DNA from 3 places in the Syntrophomonas erecta subsp. sporosyntropha genome. Region 3 is predicted to be linked to each of the others. Evidence: riboswitches for the same ligand, from Rfam matches in the RefSeq annotation. Region 3 holds a riboswitch; each other region holds the start of a gene.
What was found. A riboswitch is a leader RNA that binds a small molecule or an ion and turns the genes downstream of it on or off. The one in region 3 is predicted to bind cyclic di-AMP.
Positions count from the first base shown of each region.

Region 1: linked by a shared signal. The riboswitch ahead of ACZ5Q0_RS11255 (quaternary amine ABC transporter ATP-binding protein) and the one ahead of kamA (lysine 2,3-aminomutase) in region 3 are both predicted to bind cyclic di-AMP.
Region 2: linked by a shared signal. The riboswitch ahead of ACZ5Q0_RS10230 (ABC transporter permease) and the one ahead of kamA (lysine 2,3-aminomutase) in region 3 are both predicted to bind cyclic di-AMP.

Region 1 is NZ_AP042459.1:2,294,804-2,300,306, forward strand. It holds gene ACZ5Q0_RS11240 (hypothetical protein) at 1-218, opposite strand, end outside; gene ACZ5Q0_RS11245 (hypothetical protein) at 431-2,779, shown strand; gene ACZ5Q0_RS11250 (hypothetical protein) at 2,763-2,921, shown strand; cyclic di-AMP (ydaO/yuaA leader) riboswitch at 3,289-3,423, shown strand; gene ACZ5Q0_RS11255 (quaternary amine ABC transporter ATP-binding protein) at 3,659-4,795, shown strand; gene ACZ5Q0_RS11260 (ABC transporter permease) at 4,788-5,503, shown strand, end outside.
Region 2 is NZ_AP042459.1:2,097,888-2,103,390, reverse strand. It holds gene ACZ5Q0_RS10235 (betaine/proline/choline family ABC transporter ATP-binding protein) at 1-811, opposite strand, end outside; gene ACZ5Q0_RS10230 (ABC transporter permease) at 829-1,473, opposite strand; cyclic di-AMP (ydaO/yuaA leader) riboswitch at 1,535-1,694, opposite strand; gene ACZ5Q0_RS10225 (cofactor-independent phosphoglycerate mutase) at 2,147-3,355, shown strand; gene thrC (threonine synthase) at 3,444-4,952, opposite strand; gene ACZ5Q0_RS10215 (DUF2726 domain-containing protein) at 5,175-5,503, shown strand, end outside.
Region 3 is NZ_AP042459.1:929,894-935,396, forward strand. It holds gene ACZ5Q0_RS04330 (cyclic 2,3-diphosphoglycerate synthase) at 1-136, opposite strand, end outside; gene ACZ5Q0_RS04335 (GNAT family N-acetyltransferase) at 238-669, opposite strand; gene ablB (putative beta-lysine N-acetyltransferase) at 1,117-1,968, opposite strand; gene kamA (lysine 2,3-aminomutase) at 1,969-3,153, opposite strand; cyclic di-AMP (ydaO/yuaA leader) riboswitch at 3,443-3,577, opposite strand; gene ACZ5Q0_RS04350 (ABC transporter permease) at 4,413-5,201, shown strand; gene ACZ5Q0_RS04355 (ABC transporter ATP-binding protein) at 5,213-5,503, shown strand, end outside.

The sequences.
Region 1 (5,503 bases), 1.4 Mb from region 3:
GCAATAGGTGCAGAAAAAGGAGTTCTAGCTTTACTTTTTATATGTTTTTCTAAACGTTCAATGAAGGTTTTTAGTTTTTTCTCTTTTTCTGGACTCATGACATATTGGAAAAGCATTTCATAAAGGTTTTGTGTAAGAACAATGGAAGTAATCTGGGGAAGAGAAAGGTGTTTTTGCTGTTCTTTAAAGACTAATTTAAAAGGTTTGATAGATTCCAAAGTTACCACTCCTAATACTCCTGTTAATTTACAATTTTACCTGTTGGTAAGAGATTTCACAACCATAATTTAACTGGGGAAGCAAAAGGAATGTTCCCTTGCGTACCGTCCCCTTGCTTCCCTGGGACTTGCAGAGTGCATTTACACTGTTAACGGCAATGTGTATACTGTTTAGAGGATTGTAATATATTGCCGTAAGGGAGAATGGGAAAATGATAAGACGGAGAGAAAAATCATCGGAGACAGATTCTTTCATTAATATATATAAGAAAATACATACGGAAAAGAAAACTACCGGGTTAGCCAGGGTAGTAGCCGGACTACTGGGCATTCTTTTTTTACTATCCAGTATGGCTATACCGGTTAGTGCGGCACAACCGGCAGATGAATCGGGTAAAGTATACTTAATTCTAGTGGATAAGTTATCTATTTATGATATATCACCGCAATCTACCCCGCATCTTACTAGACTGATAGACAATGGTGCGGTAGGTTTAGCCAGCAATCGTACCCTACGGGGGCGTAATAATATGGATACTAGTATTACTATGGGAGCAGGGAATATTGGCCGGGTATATGGCAACGGTATTATGGCTTATAACCATGATGAGTATGTAACGGAACGCCGGCAAAATGCCCGGGATTTGTACCGTAAATCAACCGGATTTGATCCTGGAATGAGTTCCTGCCTGCTGGTTAATCTACCAGAAATATATATAGGTATGGAGAAAGAGAAGGTAACTACTCTTCCTGGGGCTATGGGAGAGGTTTTACGGTTGAATAACCATCCGGTCTGTGTGCTGGGCAATGGTGATAATTCCGAACAGCATTTGCGGGCCGGTGTAGTAGTTGCAATGGATAGCCGTGGGCAGGTACCTCTGGGAGATGTTGGTCCTGATACGATTTTAAATAATCCTACCAGTTTTCTGAGCCGGGAAACTAATTATAACCATCTTCTCCAACAGATAGATATTTATAATGATCAGGCTGATTTATTTGTAGTCGATCTTTCCGATTTAGCCCGGCTAGATGTGGAAGCTAATACCGTTTTTCCAATGATTGCTGAGCAGGAAAAACAAAAGCGGCTTAGTTTAATAGATAATTTTGTGCATCAAATTGAAAAAAATATGAATCCAACCCGGGATAATCTGCTGGTGGTAAGTTTATCACCAGCCCGGGAGCAGATAGGAAATAAAAATCTTTTTACTCCGGTAATTGCCTATGGAGAAGGTATAGAAAGGGGGTTTCTAACCTCTTCAGCGACTCGCCGGGATTATGTGGTAGCCAATACAGATATTGCTCCCACAGTTTTAAAATACTTTGGATTAAATGATCAGACGGGTACAATGATTGGTCGTCCCTTTATTACCACCCCGGCTGATGGAAATAACTTGCAGGCCGCCCAGGATTTGTGCAGCCTTACCAGTACAGTAAATCGCTTACGAGTTCCTCTCATTAAGGGGTATGTAGTATTACAAATCATTATAATTCTCTTAGCACTGGCATCTATATTCTGGTTAAAGGAAATTAGTCGATTTGTAGAGATGGCAATTGTAGCTTTGGTAGCTTTTCCTCTAGTTCTATTGCCACTGGGGAAATTACCGGCCGGCCCTGACTGGATGTATATGCTGGTAGCCATAGCAGCCACCATTTTTATAAGCTGGGCATTAATGCGTTTGTTTCAGGGCAATGCTTTCACGTCATTTTTTGCGCTCAGTTTGGGCACCGTGGTGCTGCTAAGTTTTGATCTTCTTACTGGGACTAGTATGATTCAAAGTTCGGTACTTGGGTATGATCCTATGGCTGGTGCCCGTTATTATGGAATTGGAAATGAATATATGGGTATCCTGCTGGGGAGTACCATCGCTACTGCAGCAATTTTTTATGAAAGGTTTAAAGGGCGTAGCGGCCTGTTACTAGTTGCTTTGCTTTTCGCCTTCGAGTCTTATTTAATCGCCTCTCCTTACCTGGGGGCTAATTCGGGAGGTATGCTGGCGGGTCCCTTTGCTTTTTTAGTTACTTTTCTCCTATTAGGAGAAGTTAGAATGCGTCCGCGTACAGTTCTGGCTGCTCTGGGAGTTGCGGTATTGATATTGGCCAGTGTAGCTTTTTATGATATGACCCGATCGGTAGAACTGCAGACCCATATTGGCAGGGCAGCTAATCAAATTGCCTCCGGGGGATGGACCCAGGGATTGATTATTATTATGCGCAAACTGGCCATGAATTTAAAACTGATCCGCTATACGATCTGGAGCTGGGTTTTTATAGTAATATTATTAGTTTTAGCCTTACTGGTATATAGACCGGTAGGTGCTATGGCACAGTTGCGCCAGGAGAGACCTTATATTGTTAAGGGATTTGGAGGGATTATTACTGGAGCATTGGTGGCTCTAGCCGTTAATGACTCGGGTATTGTAGCAGCTTCAACGACTAGTATTTATTTGGTAGTACCTCTTTTGATATTGATGTTGCAATGGCATAAGCGTATTTTTAATTTAACAGAAAGACTACTAGACAGTCCTGATCAAGGGGAGGCAGCCGATGAAAACGGGGCCTAAAGGTAAGTTAGAAGAACGGAGAATTACCCGCCTGAAAATAAAAAACAGCCTGTTAGGAATAATTACTGCACTAATAATAATTTTTTTAGTGGCTAATCCGGGTGGTTGCAGTGATCGGTTAGTCAGGTGGCTGACAGGCTAATAACCAGCCGGGGTAAGAAACATGGTATTTTATTAACCCCGGTTTTTTATCCAGTATTATCCCGGCTTAAGATGATGTAAGTAAACCTCACTTTAAGTACCAGTCTTTTGGACCTTAAGGTGCCCCGGATAGAGAATTATTTAATCATTTCGTTGGTGCTTTGCAGCAGGTTTTCATACCCTCTAACCAAGGGTGTCTTAGGAATTTGCCTCATAGACCAGCTAATGGTCCGATTTTTAAGGAAAAGCTGCCTCTTTTGTTTACAACTCTTCTCTTTGTTTTTGAAACCTTTTGCAATATATGCCTATAATATTTAAGTAGTCATAAATTAATAGTATATTCTACAACTTTATTAAGGCCGGATAGCCATTCTCTTATGCTGAATCCTGAACACCCGGTTCAGGAGCGGGGGAACCATCTGTTATTGGGGTGAATCCATTTATGGTAGGGCTTCCTAGCCCAAACCCGTCAGCTAACTTCGCAAGCAGTCATAGGGGAGAATGGGATAACTGGTGTCTTTAAATCACTTCTAACTAGGTTATACCTATCTTTGAAGGCATCCTATTTCCCATAATTTTTAAAACACTTAAACCTGGCACTGCTTTAATACGGTGATAGTTAGCACTCGTATATTTTTATGACGTTTTATATTTTTTAATAAAAAGGAATGATGCCGTATAGAGAAAATTCGAGTAAATAATCTTACCAAGATTTACGGAAATAATCCGGGAAAAGCGTTGGAATTAGTAAAAAAAGGGGTTCCTAGTGACGAAATTCGCCAACGCACCAGACAGGTAGTTGGTATCCGTAATATAGACCTTACAGTCAACGAAGGTGAAAGCTTTGTGATTATGGGTCTTTCCGGGAGTGGCAAATCAACCCTGTTGCGTTGTATTAATTGTTTAATAAAGGCTACTGATGGTCAAATCATTATTGATGGAGAAGATATTACCCGTATGTCATCAGCAGATCTGGTAAATATTCGCCGTAAAAAGATGGCTATGGTATTTCAGCGTTTTGCCCTTTTACCTAATCGTTCTATTCTAAATAATGTGGCCTATGGGTTAGAAGTTCAGGGGGTGCCCCGGGAAAAACGGTATGCTGGGGCTCTACAGGCTATTGAAATGGTAGGCTTAAAAGGCTGGGAAGATTATTATCCCCAAAACTTAAGTGGAGGTATGCAACAAAGGGTAGGCATAGCCCGGGCTCTAGCTACCGATCCCGATATTCTGTTGATGGACGAGCCTTTTAGTGCCCTGGATCCTTTAATCCGCCAGGAAATGCAGGATGAACTGCTGGAAATTCAGGGTAAACTCCATAAAACTATCGTTTTTATTACCCACGATCTGGATGAAGCCTTAAAAATAGGGGATAGAATTGCCCTGATGAAAGATGGGCACATGGTGCAAATGGGACAGCCGGAGGATATTCTATTGTCTCCGGCCACTGAATATGTAGCCCGTTTTGTGGAAAATGTTAACCGCAGCAAAGCTCTTACAGCTGGTTCAGTTATGGTTAAACCTCGTTCTATCGTTTATCCCAAAGATGGGCCCCGGACGGCTCTCCATTTAATGGAAAAGCATGGTATTTCCATGGTATTTGTGACTGATCGAATAGGAAAACTCCTGGGCTATATCCAGGCTGATGAGGCGCTGGCTATTGCCGAAAAAGGTGAAAAACAGTTAGGTAATATAATTCAGAATGATATACCTCTAGCCTCACCGGATACTCTACTTTCCGATCTGATGGAAGTAGTGGCCCATACTAAAGTACCAGTTGCGGTAGTGGATGAGAATAAGATTTTAAGGGGTGTCCTGGTACGAGGGTCAGTAATAGCTGGTCTGGCCGGGGAAAGAGGTGGAAATAATGAATAATATTTTGGGCACCAGTTTTCTATATATAGAAGGAATTCCCCGCATTCCCTTAAGGGAATGGACTGACCAGGCCATAGATTATCTTACCTTGCATTGTTCTGATACTACTCAAGCTATCGCCGAATTTTTACGTACCCATATTGTTAATTTGCAGGATATGATGATTAGCCTTCCGCCGGAAGTTATTATCATCATATTGACGATTCTGGCCTGGTGGCTGGCGGAGAAAAAAATCGCCGTATTTACCATAGTAGGTATGCTTTTTATCTTAAATATTGGTTTGTGGGATGTGACTATGCAAACGCTGGCCTTAGTCATTGTAGCAGTTTTTCTTTGTATTATCATTGGTGTACCCCTGGGTATTCTAGGAGCTAAAAATGAGACTGCTCATCGGATTATCATGCCGGTGTTAGATTTTATGCAGACCCTGCCGGCTTTTGTTTACCTGCTGCCGGCCATTCCGTTTTTCGGGTTAGGAGTTGTTCCTGCTATTATTACTACCATTATATTTGCTATGCCACCCGTTATCAGGTTAACCGATTTAGGTATCAAGCAGGTACCGGAAGAATTAGTAGAATTGGGCAAATCTTTTGGTTCTACTTTTATGCAGATGTTATTTAAAATTGAGTTACCTTTGGCCAAGCCTACTATTCTGGCAGGAATAAACCAGTGTATTATGCTGGCTCTATCCATGGTAGTTATTGCTGC
Region 2 (5,503 bases), 1.2 Mb from region 3:
CCATTGAACTATTTACCTTTAGGGGGTGAACCGGCTGATTTTTTATTACTTCCCGGATTTTAATCAGGTTCAGACGCTTTATAGTACGATTACCACCAATTAAAGCGGAGACAAAATCATCTTTCGGTTCACTTAATATTTTATCCGGACTGTCGTGCTGAACTAAATGACCAGCCCGCATAACCGCAATAGTATCTCCCATCTTAATGGCCTCATCTATGTCATGAGTTACAAAAACCACGGTTTTCTTTAATTTTTCCTGTAGTTTTAAAAACTGGTTTTGCAGATGGGTCCGAGTTATGGGGTCAACTGCGCCGAAAGGTTCGTCCATCAGTAGAATAGCAGGATCAGCAGCTAAAGCACGGGCTACCCCCACTCTTTGTCTCTGCCCTCCACTAAGGCTGGCTGGTTTGCGATCTCTATATTCAGCCGGATCTAATCCAACCAGGTGGAGCAAGTCATCAACCCGGTTTTGAATCTTTCTTTCCGGCCATTTCTTTTCCCGAGGAACTGTTGCTACATTATCAGCGATAGTCATGTGGGGAAATAGACCAATTTCCTGGATAACATAACCAATATTTTGACGCAACTTCACCGGATCTATCTGCTGGTTATCCTGTCCATTAATGTAAATAGATCCATGGGTTGGATTGACCAGACGGTTAATCATTTTCATAGTAGTGGTCTTCCCACATCCGGAAGAACCTACTAAAACACAAGTTTCGCCCCGGGTAATATGCAGATCTAAGTTACTTACTGCCGGTATATCCTGGTTTTTGTACTTTTTAGTAACTCCTTGCAGACGTATCATTATTAATACCTCCTTCCCTAGATTTGCGATCTAGTTTCTACCCATTTTAATAATTGATCTAATACAACTGCTAAAAGGGAAACGCAAACTGCTCCTACCAGGACAGCATTTATATTCCATTGAGAAATGCCCCGGAATATAAACTCTCCCAGGCCCCCAGCTCCTACCACTGAGGCAATAGCTGCGATTCCCACTATCATAACCACTGCAGTTCTTATGCCGGCCATAATAATTGGCCAAGCTAATGGCAACTTGATGCGGCGTATAATATTCAATTCGTTCATACCCATTCCATGGGCGGCTTCTATTATGGCTGGATCAATTTCGACAATACCGGTATGAGTATTTCTTACTACTGGTAGGAGGCAATAGAGGATAAGGGTTAAAACACCCGTTTTAAAACCTATACCAAAGAAAGGCAAAAGTAATCCAAATAAGGCCAGGCTAGGAATAGTCATTATAACCTGGCACACATAAAGGACGATCCGGGCCAAAAATTTATAGTAGCTTATTAATAGGCCCAATACTATCCCTATAGCAACTGCAATAAAAACTGCTACTATTACTAAAAGACAATGTTCCCAGCTAAGCTGCAGAATTTTATCACCATTAGCAATAACATAGCCTGCAAAGCTATTGGCAAACGTACCATATATGAACATGTAAATAACACCATCCTAGAATTGGGAAACAGAAGTGCATAAGCGAGATGTATATCGGTAATTTACATCCTTGCTACGCTTACGAGGTTAGCTGACGGGTTCGGGTCGTAAGGTAACCCTACCACCAGGTGGTTTCACCCCAATATACGGTTTCCCCGCTTCTTCATGACCAAAGTCATGGAAATGACTGGATCATGGAAAGAATTCAGCGTTGTTCTGGTTCCATAATATAAATGATAACAGATTATCTGCAAGCTTGTCGAAAGCAAACCAGGGCCCATTTAAGCGGTAAAACCTTGTAGCCAGGAGGGTAAAAGGTAAAAATAGGGTGTTCTAACATTCTATGGTGATATAGAAGCTTATGTAATAAAATACGGCGAAAAAGCCCTGTTTCCCATTTACTTCCTGGCAGTTTCCGAACCTCAGCCGGCTTTTTTAATACCAACTGTAGTTTGCTTATTTCAGCAGGCTTGGTTATAAACATCACTTTACTACCAATTTCTAATACTATGCAGGCCACCTGTCTGCTATAGAGAAAATGCTTAGTAGTTTTTAACTGTCGCCACTTTAGTACTAGATCTAAAAATAACCGGCCCATCTTAAAACCAAACAACTCCCCGGAGGCATCATGTGCTATACTGGTGAAAAATGCAAACAGGAGATGAAATGGCGCGTGAAATACATTGTAATACTAGCCGATGGAATGGCAGATGAGCCCATTCCTGAACTTAACCATAAGACACCGCTGCAATATGCCCATACCCCCCATATAGATGGACTGGCCCCTCGATCAACTATCGGTATGGTAAGAACCATACCCCGAAACCTGGCACCAGGAAGTGATGTTGCTAACCTTAGTGTAATGGGTTATGACCCTGCTATTTATTATACAGGCCGTTCTCCTTTGGAAGCGGTCAGTATGGGGGTAAATTTGTCCCCCCATGATCTGGCATTACGCTGCAACCTGGTTACCTTGTCCGAAACACCAGTCTATGCTAACCGCACGATGGTTGATTATAGTGCTGGGGAAATACCTTCTAATGAATCATCACTATTAATTAAGACTTTGCAGGATGAGCTAGGCAACCAGGATTTCCATTTTCACCCTGGTATTAGTTATCGTCACCTGTTGGTGTGGAAAGATGGTGCCGAAAGAAATATGTCGTTAACCCCACCCCATGATATTAGTGGCCGCTCTATTGGTGATTACCTGCCCGCGGGACAGGATGGCCATATCCTTTTGGATTTTATGGAAAAAAGTGCCCGGATATTATCTTCCCATCCCATCAACCTGGCCCGGGAAAAAGCCGGGAAAAAACCGGCCAATTCTGTATGGTTCTGGGGAGAAGGGGTATGCCCCTCCCTCACTACCTTTAAGGAACGCTATAGTCTAAACGGTTCGGTAGTAGCCGCTGTAGACCTGATTAAAGGATTAGGAAAATGTGCGGGTCTTAAGCCCATAAAAGTGGAAGGTGCTACTGGCGGGGTGAAGACTAATTTTTATGGTAAAGCCCAGGCTGCCCTGGAGGAGTTAAAAAAGGGGCAGGACTTTGTTTACATCCATATTGAATCACCTGATGAATCCGGACACCAGGGTAACCTGACCTCTAAAATATGGAGTATCGAGCAGATTGATAAACTGGTGGTAGCTCCAATTATCAATGCGATCCCGGCTCTGGAGCCAGTACGGATTATGCTGCTTCCTGATCATCCTACCCCGCTATCTACTATGACTCACAGTAGTGAACCTGTACCCTTCCTCATTTATGACAGCCGGCAGGAGGATACCAACAGCCCGGGAGAGTATAACGAAGCAGCCGCCGCCCAGGGACCCTTTGTTGAACCCGGACATACCTTGATGGATTTATTTATCCACAAATAATAACAGGACCGATCTCCGGTCCTGTTTATTTATTATATTATTATAAGCTGGCCTTACCTAGTAGGGTATGGAATCATTTCTGGTCTGCCTATTTATTTTTTATGTTAAGCAGGTTAAGCACAGTAGCAGGCATATTTTCTGTGGTGGTTACCTTATTATGAAGAACAGGACGCTGCTCCAGACCTGCTATGCCGGCCGGGATCTTAAGACCTGTACCAGTAGATAAAAGCCTTAGCAGAGAAAATTCATCCTTACCAGCACGCATTTCCGGAGATAAAACTGCTTTAGCTACACTGCTGCCAAACTTAAATGGGCTGGCGGTAGAAGCAATAACTGCTGGAATCTGTGCCCCACCATGTTTTAAGAACTTTTGGTACACATTACATGCTACTGCAGTATGAGTATCCAGCAAATAGCGGTACTTATCCCAGCCCAGCTTAATGGTAGCCAGCGTTTCTTCATCAGTGGCAAAATCCGCCCGGAAAAGGGATTTGATTTTTTGATGGGTGGCCGGATCAACCTGGTAACGCCCTTCCGTTTGCAGCTCTTCCATCCATTCAGACACCTTCCGGTCATCGTGGCTGGTAACTTCATAGAGAAGTCTTTCCAGATTAGAAGAAATCAGAATATCCATGGAAGGAGAAATGGTCTTTTCAAAATAGCGATTGCGATCATATATACCCGTATTGATAAAATCGGTAAGTACATTATTGGCATTAGAGGCACAAATCAAATTCCGAATTGGTACTCCCATTTCCCGGGCATAATAGGCAGCCAGGATATTCCCAAAGTTCCCGGTAGGTACAACGATATTAATCTCATCACCGGGACGGATCCTGTTATCCACGATCAGGTCAACATAAGCAGAAACATAATATACTATCTGGGGCAGTAAACGCCCCCAATTGATAGAATTAGCCGAAGACATTTTCATATTATGGTCAGCCAGGAGTTGCTGGATATTTTCATCGGCAAAGATTTTCTTTACCCCGCTCTGGGCATCGTCAAAATTACCTTCCACCGCAGCTACATATACATTATTTCCTGACTGGGTAATCATCTGCTGCTTTTGAACCTCACTTACCCCGTCACGAGGATAAAACACAATGATACGTGTATTATTAACATCACGAAAACCCTCCAGGGCTGCCTTACCAGTATCACCGGAGGTAGCTACCAAAATAACGATTTCACTATTTTCCCCCAACTTGCCCATACTGGTGGTAAGCAGCCGAGGCAAAATCTGCAGAGCCATATCTTTAAAGGCCGCCGTGGGACCATGCCATAATTCCTGGATGAAAACTCCCGGGTAAAGCTCTACCAGTGGTGCAATCTCAGAGTGATCAAAACGCTCTGCATTATAGGCCCCCGTAACACAAGCTTCTATCTCCTCCCGGGTAAAATCCGACAGGTAAAATGACATTAGATAGGAAGCCCGTTGTTGATAACTCCACTCGCTCATTTCCTGCCATATATTTTCGGGAAGCCGGGGAATATTTTGCGGGACAAAAAGTCCCCCGTCCGGTGCTATTCCCATAGTAATAGCCTGAGAGGCACTTACCGGTTCCACCCTGCCCCTGGTACTAAAGTAGTTCACTACTATATCCTCCTTTTTCACGAAACGACCGCCTATTTCATCATTCTATACTTAAATCCGGACAAGTTAAAGAGTTCAAGCTACCCTGACTAACATTTTTCCGTCTCCAGTACTTATAGATAGCGATTTCCCTAAATTTCGTATAATATAAAATAAAGAATAGAAAAAGGTATTACTTAAGTAAAATTTAAATTTAGATATAAATACAAAGGAGGAGAGACGATGCTCCAGTTTATTGGATTCTTAATTGTCATCATCGCCGCTAAACTGCTCTATGACTTGTTTAAGGAACACCAAACCCAGAGAAAAACCCAAAAAAGTAAAAAAAGTGGTGAAATAATAGATATCAGTAGCCACTGGATTAAAGTAGATGATATGCCTTACCGTAAGCGGGAGTATTTATTAAGTCCGCGAGAATTAGCCTTATTTCAATCTTTAAGCAATATTTTAAAAAATACTTCTTATATAGTTTTTCCTAAAGTACGGCTGGTAGATGTGCTGCAACTGGCTTCTGACACTGATAACCGGCAGGAATATTATGAACGGGTTAA
Region 3 (5,503 bases):
GCCTTCCTTCTATATCCGGAATCTGAGCCGCTGTAAAGGCTACCACCTGGTAGGCTGGATTATCCCTAAAATAGGTGTTAAAGTTATGAAAATCTCTCCCTGCTGCACCCATGATAATTACACGATCTACTTTCATCAAAATTTCTCCTCTCTATTACTTTAACAGTCCGGTTCTGACCAAAACCCCATATAGATGGAAACTTTGGCCAGGACCAGCCTGTTTACTTATCAATCCATCTAGCCGGCATTCCAGGAAAACACCTGAATATCCTGACGCAGATCCCACCCCCGACTCTGATAAAATGCTATAGCAGTATGATTGTCACCATAAACAAAGAGGTGCATTTTTTTGGCCCCTAAAGCCTTTAATTCACAGGTGACCTGGTTAATCAGTGCCTTGCCATACCCTCGACCCTGATGGTCCGGGTGTACTGCCAAATGGTATATATAACCCCGGCGCCCGTCAAAACCGCCTAGCACTGTGCCAATCAAACCAGCCTGATCTCTTAATACCAGGCAAGTGGAAGGGTTTTTCTCCATAAAGATCCTGAGCGACTCATCCTCATCACCTGGCCCTACCCCCAGGCCAGGGATGGATCTCCACAGATCCAACATCGCCCCCCTATCCATTGCCTGGGCTTTTTCTATCCTATATCCCGCTGCTTCCATTTCTCCCCCTCCACCGGGAATTCCCAACCCGTTTTTTCACCATTACCTCTGTAAATAACAGGAAAAGGGCCCGCTTACCCTTTTTACCCTAAATTATACATTTTTAATATCGGGTGGTCTCCTTAAACACTTTTTCTATATTATACTCTTTTTGCTTTAGATTCCGGAATTTTTAATCCCCCGAAATAATGTAAATATTTTGGTCCACTCTTTAGTTCAAAGAATACACTTCGTTTTGTTCCATATTTGATTGATTAGGAATGATCTTGTAAAACCATTTCACTAATAAACCAAAATACGGCAACCAAGAACTATAAGAAGGCAGCCGGGCCAAACCGGCGACAGACTAAAAAAAACCCACCAGCCGAAGTGTTCTTATCTACACCTGGCTGGCGGGGAAAAATCATTTCCAGTTAATTGGGCCTCCTAACAGAACTAATTAAACACCTACACTATCAGTTTTACCCAGATATTCATATCTTCCAGGGAACCGCAAATATCACAGTTGTTTACCATTCGGCCGGAAAAAGTATATCCCTGCCGATAAAAAGCTTTGTTCACTGCGGGATGTTTAGTACGGGCCAGACTGTACAAACATATGAACCCGTGGTCTTGCAGATACTCTTCCAGTTCTTGAATTATAGCCGTTAATATACCCTGACCCCTATACAAAGGTAAGGTTACACAATCTGTTATTTCGGCATTTAAATTGTCATGGTCCATTTCCGCTGAAGCAATACCTATGACCTTGCCATCATGAAGAGCTACTTTATAACGAACTTTATTTTTCTGTATATTATCGAAAATATAATTCCCATTAAACACCGGGGAAGGATAGGTGGCAAAAACTGATTTAAATAGCTTGATCATCTGAGGAATATCTTTATAACTTGCATCCCTTAGCAGATAAGGAAACTTAGCTAGTAGATCCTGACCGGGAAAATGGTCCTGACTGCACTGAATAAAGCTTTTTTCGTCATCACCGTTGGAGGAAAACATTCGATGACTATCAATAAAGTAAGAATAGCACAATGCCAAGGTTCCTTTAAAAAATCCTTCGATTCTTCCCTCTACTTTAAACCCCGCCTCCTGAAACAGATCATAACATTCCTGAGGAGCAAATGAGATTATTTTTCCCATATTATTGGCAATGGCCAGCTGTTTGGCATATATTAAATGACTGCTTTTAAGATATTGGTGGTTTAATATTTTAACCCTACTGTTTATTACATCTAAGAATAGCAATGTCCCGTCAATATCCTTATAAAAATCTTTATCTTTGTAAATAACTGTTCTCATTTAATAACTTGCCCTCCTGCCAATGCGAATATTGCCTTGAGGTATCAGCCGGGTTTTTTCATCCAGGTAAAGCTTTTCCAGGCCCTGACATTCAAATTTTTTGTATTCAGCACATATACCGCATTGTGTACATTCATGGCTTTGATCCTCTGGTTCACTGTAGGTGCAAATAATTCCCTCATAATTACGTAAAATGGTTTTCCTCGGTGATCTCGATATTAAATACTGGGGACCAACCGGTATTTTACCGCCCCCACCAGGTGCATCAACTACAAAGGTGGGAACTGCCAGTCCTGAAGTATGACCCCGCAGCATTTCGATAATCTCTATTCCTTTTGCTATAGAAGTTCTAAAATGTTCAATACCTTCGGAAAGATCGCATTGGTATAGATAGTAAGGTCTAACCCTAATCCGTACCAAACTTTGCACTAGTTTTTTTATAACATATGGACAATCATTCACATTTTTTAAAAGAACTGCTTGATTGCCTAGGGGAATTCCGGCATCTACCAGTTTACTGCAGGCCCGTTCAGACTCGAGAGTAATTTCTTTAGGGTGATTAAAATGAGTGTTAATCCACAGAGGTTGATACTTTTTAAGCATAGCGCATAGTTCATCTGTTATCCTCTGGGGCATAACTACCGGCGTGCGAGTACCAATACGTATAATCTCAATATGTTTTACGGCTCTCAAATTTCTAAGTATATATTCAATCCTTTTGTCTGGCAAACAGAAAGGATCACCTCCAGAGATTAGTACATCTCTGATTTCTGGATGTTCTTTGATGTAGTTAATGGCATTATTAATGTCTTCTATTGGTAAAGCCCGATCAGTTTGGCCAGCAAATCGTCTTCTGGTGCAATGACGACAATACATAGAGCATTGGTCCGTGACCAAAAGCAATACCCGATCTAGATACCTATGAGTAAGTCCTTTTACCGGTGAGTCAATTTCTTCATGCAGGGGATCCCTAGTCTCGTTTGGATTTATGTTTGTTTCCTTGCTGCTAGGCACTGCCTGCTTGCGTATCGGACATTTTGGATCATTTTTAGCCATGAGATTGGCATAATAAGGTGTTATAGCCATTCTTAAGGTTTTCAGGCCCTTACGGAGATTTTCTTTTTCCTCCCGGCTTAGATTTATCACTTGCTCAAGTTCCGCTACCGTAGAAATACGATTAGCCATTTGCCACTTCCAGTCATTCCAGTCAGCCAGGTTGATATCAGCACAATAGTTTGGCACTCTACAGGATGTGTTCATCTTGTCTCCTTTCTGTCCCCGGCAAGAAGAAAACCTAATAATGCATATGAAAACACAATACAGAGGGGAAAAGTTGGCGAAATTGCAGTTGGGTAAGAATTCATAAATCTTAATGACTACCATTGATTAGATATGGAAGATAGTTGCTAAATATAAATGGTTAAAAGAATTCTGAATAAATAAATGCCACAGAGCAACAGCTGTGGCATTAACTGCTCTTTCTTCTCAACGCTTACGGAATTAGCTGACGGATTCGGGTCGAAAAAGACTAAACCCTACCTGTGTTAAACAGGATTCACCCCAAAGGTTGGTTCTCCCGCTCGCTTTTGCGATTCAGCGTTTATATAATTGTTTTAACTTACCGGGAATATTCCTAAACAAAGTCGTCCCACGTATAACTCAATAAAAAGCCTTATTCCTTTTGCAAATAAAGATATTCTATTGAGTTGGTCGTATAAAAACCTGAACATACTTCCCTATTATAAGGCAAAATAGGCAAAATCCATTTTAACCTGTCTTATAACCTTGAATATACCACTGCAAGCATCTTCAGAAGCTCAGCCACATGCCGGAAACTACGGAAAAGTAAATAATACCGCCACTGGCAGTTTTATAAAGTTAATTAACCGGATTTTCGGTGTAAATGGTTGTCTGAAAAGTATCTAATCGTCCTTTACATTGAGCTCCTTTTTAGCTTTCCATAACGTAGTAATCACATCACATTTTAAAGTGATAAGTTCAGTATCAGCAGGGTTTTACATAAAATGGAATGTTCTTGTAATATTATCACCTAAACGTTAATTTAAGTCAAGTTAGGGGGACAAGGGGACAGGGGGGGACAGGGGGACAGGTTTGCTGTCCCATATACTTGTCCCCAATTATTGACTATTAAAGTGTTAACAACACCAGAACGCGGTACTAAAGAAAATACCCAGAATTAGCATAAACAGTCGGCAATAATTGCGGGGCAGATTATGAAAGGATGAATTTCGTAAGACCACAGTTTCGGTTTTTTAGGGATGGGACAGCAAACTTGTCCCCTTGTCCCCTAGATTATAGCGAAAATAGAAGGTTTAACTTAAATGTTTACCGAAGTCTATGTTCGGCAGGGTTTAATTTATTGCAAAATCATTTAAACAATAAACCAAAAATGTTATCACAATACAGGAAACGGGGGGTTGCTAATGAAAATATTGGCGGTAATGCAGTGGGAACTGCGGGAGAATCTACGTAACTATAAAGCGTTATTTTTATTGATGTTTATTTTTGGCGGCATCCTGATGGCTCTCTATACAGAAGTCGGTCCTACGGCTAATTCTACTAATGTTCTGGATCCTTTTTTTGAACTGTTTGCCGTACTCTGCCCTATGATCGGTATCTTTGCTGCCATGGATGCGGTAGTGGGGGAAAAGGAGAAGGGTACTCTGGAGCTAATTCTTTCTAAGCCTTTGCCCCGACGCTCCTTGCTTCTGGGCAAATTTTGGGCTTATGTACTGATGATTGTCCCCCTGCTGGTAGTAGAATTAATTGCCGCCTATTTCTGGGCCCAGATTTCCGGAATATCGCAATATCGATGGCAGCTTCCCATGCCCCCATTTAGCCAATGGCTGACCCTGGTGGCTATCGTAACTTGTGTGTCTTTGTTTTTTGTAGCCCTGACTACTTTGATTTCAATATTTGCCCCCACCACAGCCACTAGCGGTTTATGTGCTCTAGTCTTTATGGCACCTGCCCACCCACTGGGCGGGGAATTTCTAAGGCAAGTCGGCCAATTGCTGCATATTGATAGCTTCCAAGGATTACCCTTAATAGTAAAATTCTTTTTAAGCGTTTTTGCTAAGTTTCAAAAATTTGCTCTAACTCGTCCTAGTGATGCACTAATATGTTGTCTATCACTTTTAATCATGACCGTTGTCGTACTGCTCCTGAGTAGTTGGATCTTTGAGCGGCAAAATGTTACCTTTAGGAAATAGGGGGGAGTAATTTGAAAGACTTTGCGGTTGATGTTCAAGGTTTAAGCAAATGGTACGGCCCCTTAAAGGCAGTAGATAATATAAGTTTTCAGGTAAAACCGGGGACCTCTTTCGGATTATTAGGACTAAACGGAGCCGGTAAGACCACCACCTTTAAAATGTTGGTAAGTTTAATTCGTCCAGACAGTGGAACCGCACTAGTAGCAGGTTATGACGTGATAAGAGAACCGATGCAGGTGCGGGCCTATATTGGCTATGTGCCTGAAAATCCCGCCTTTTATCCCCGTATGACTACTTTGGAA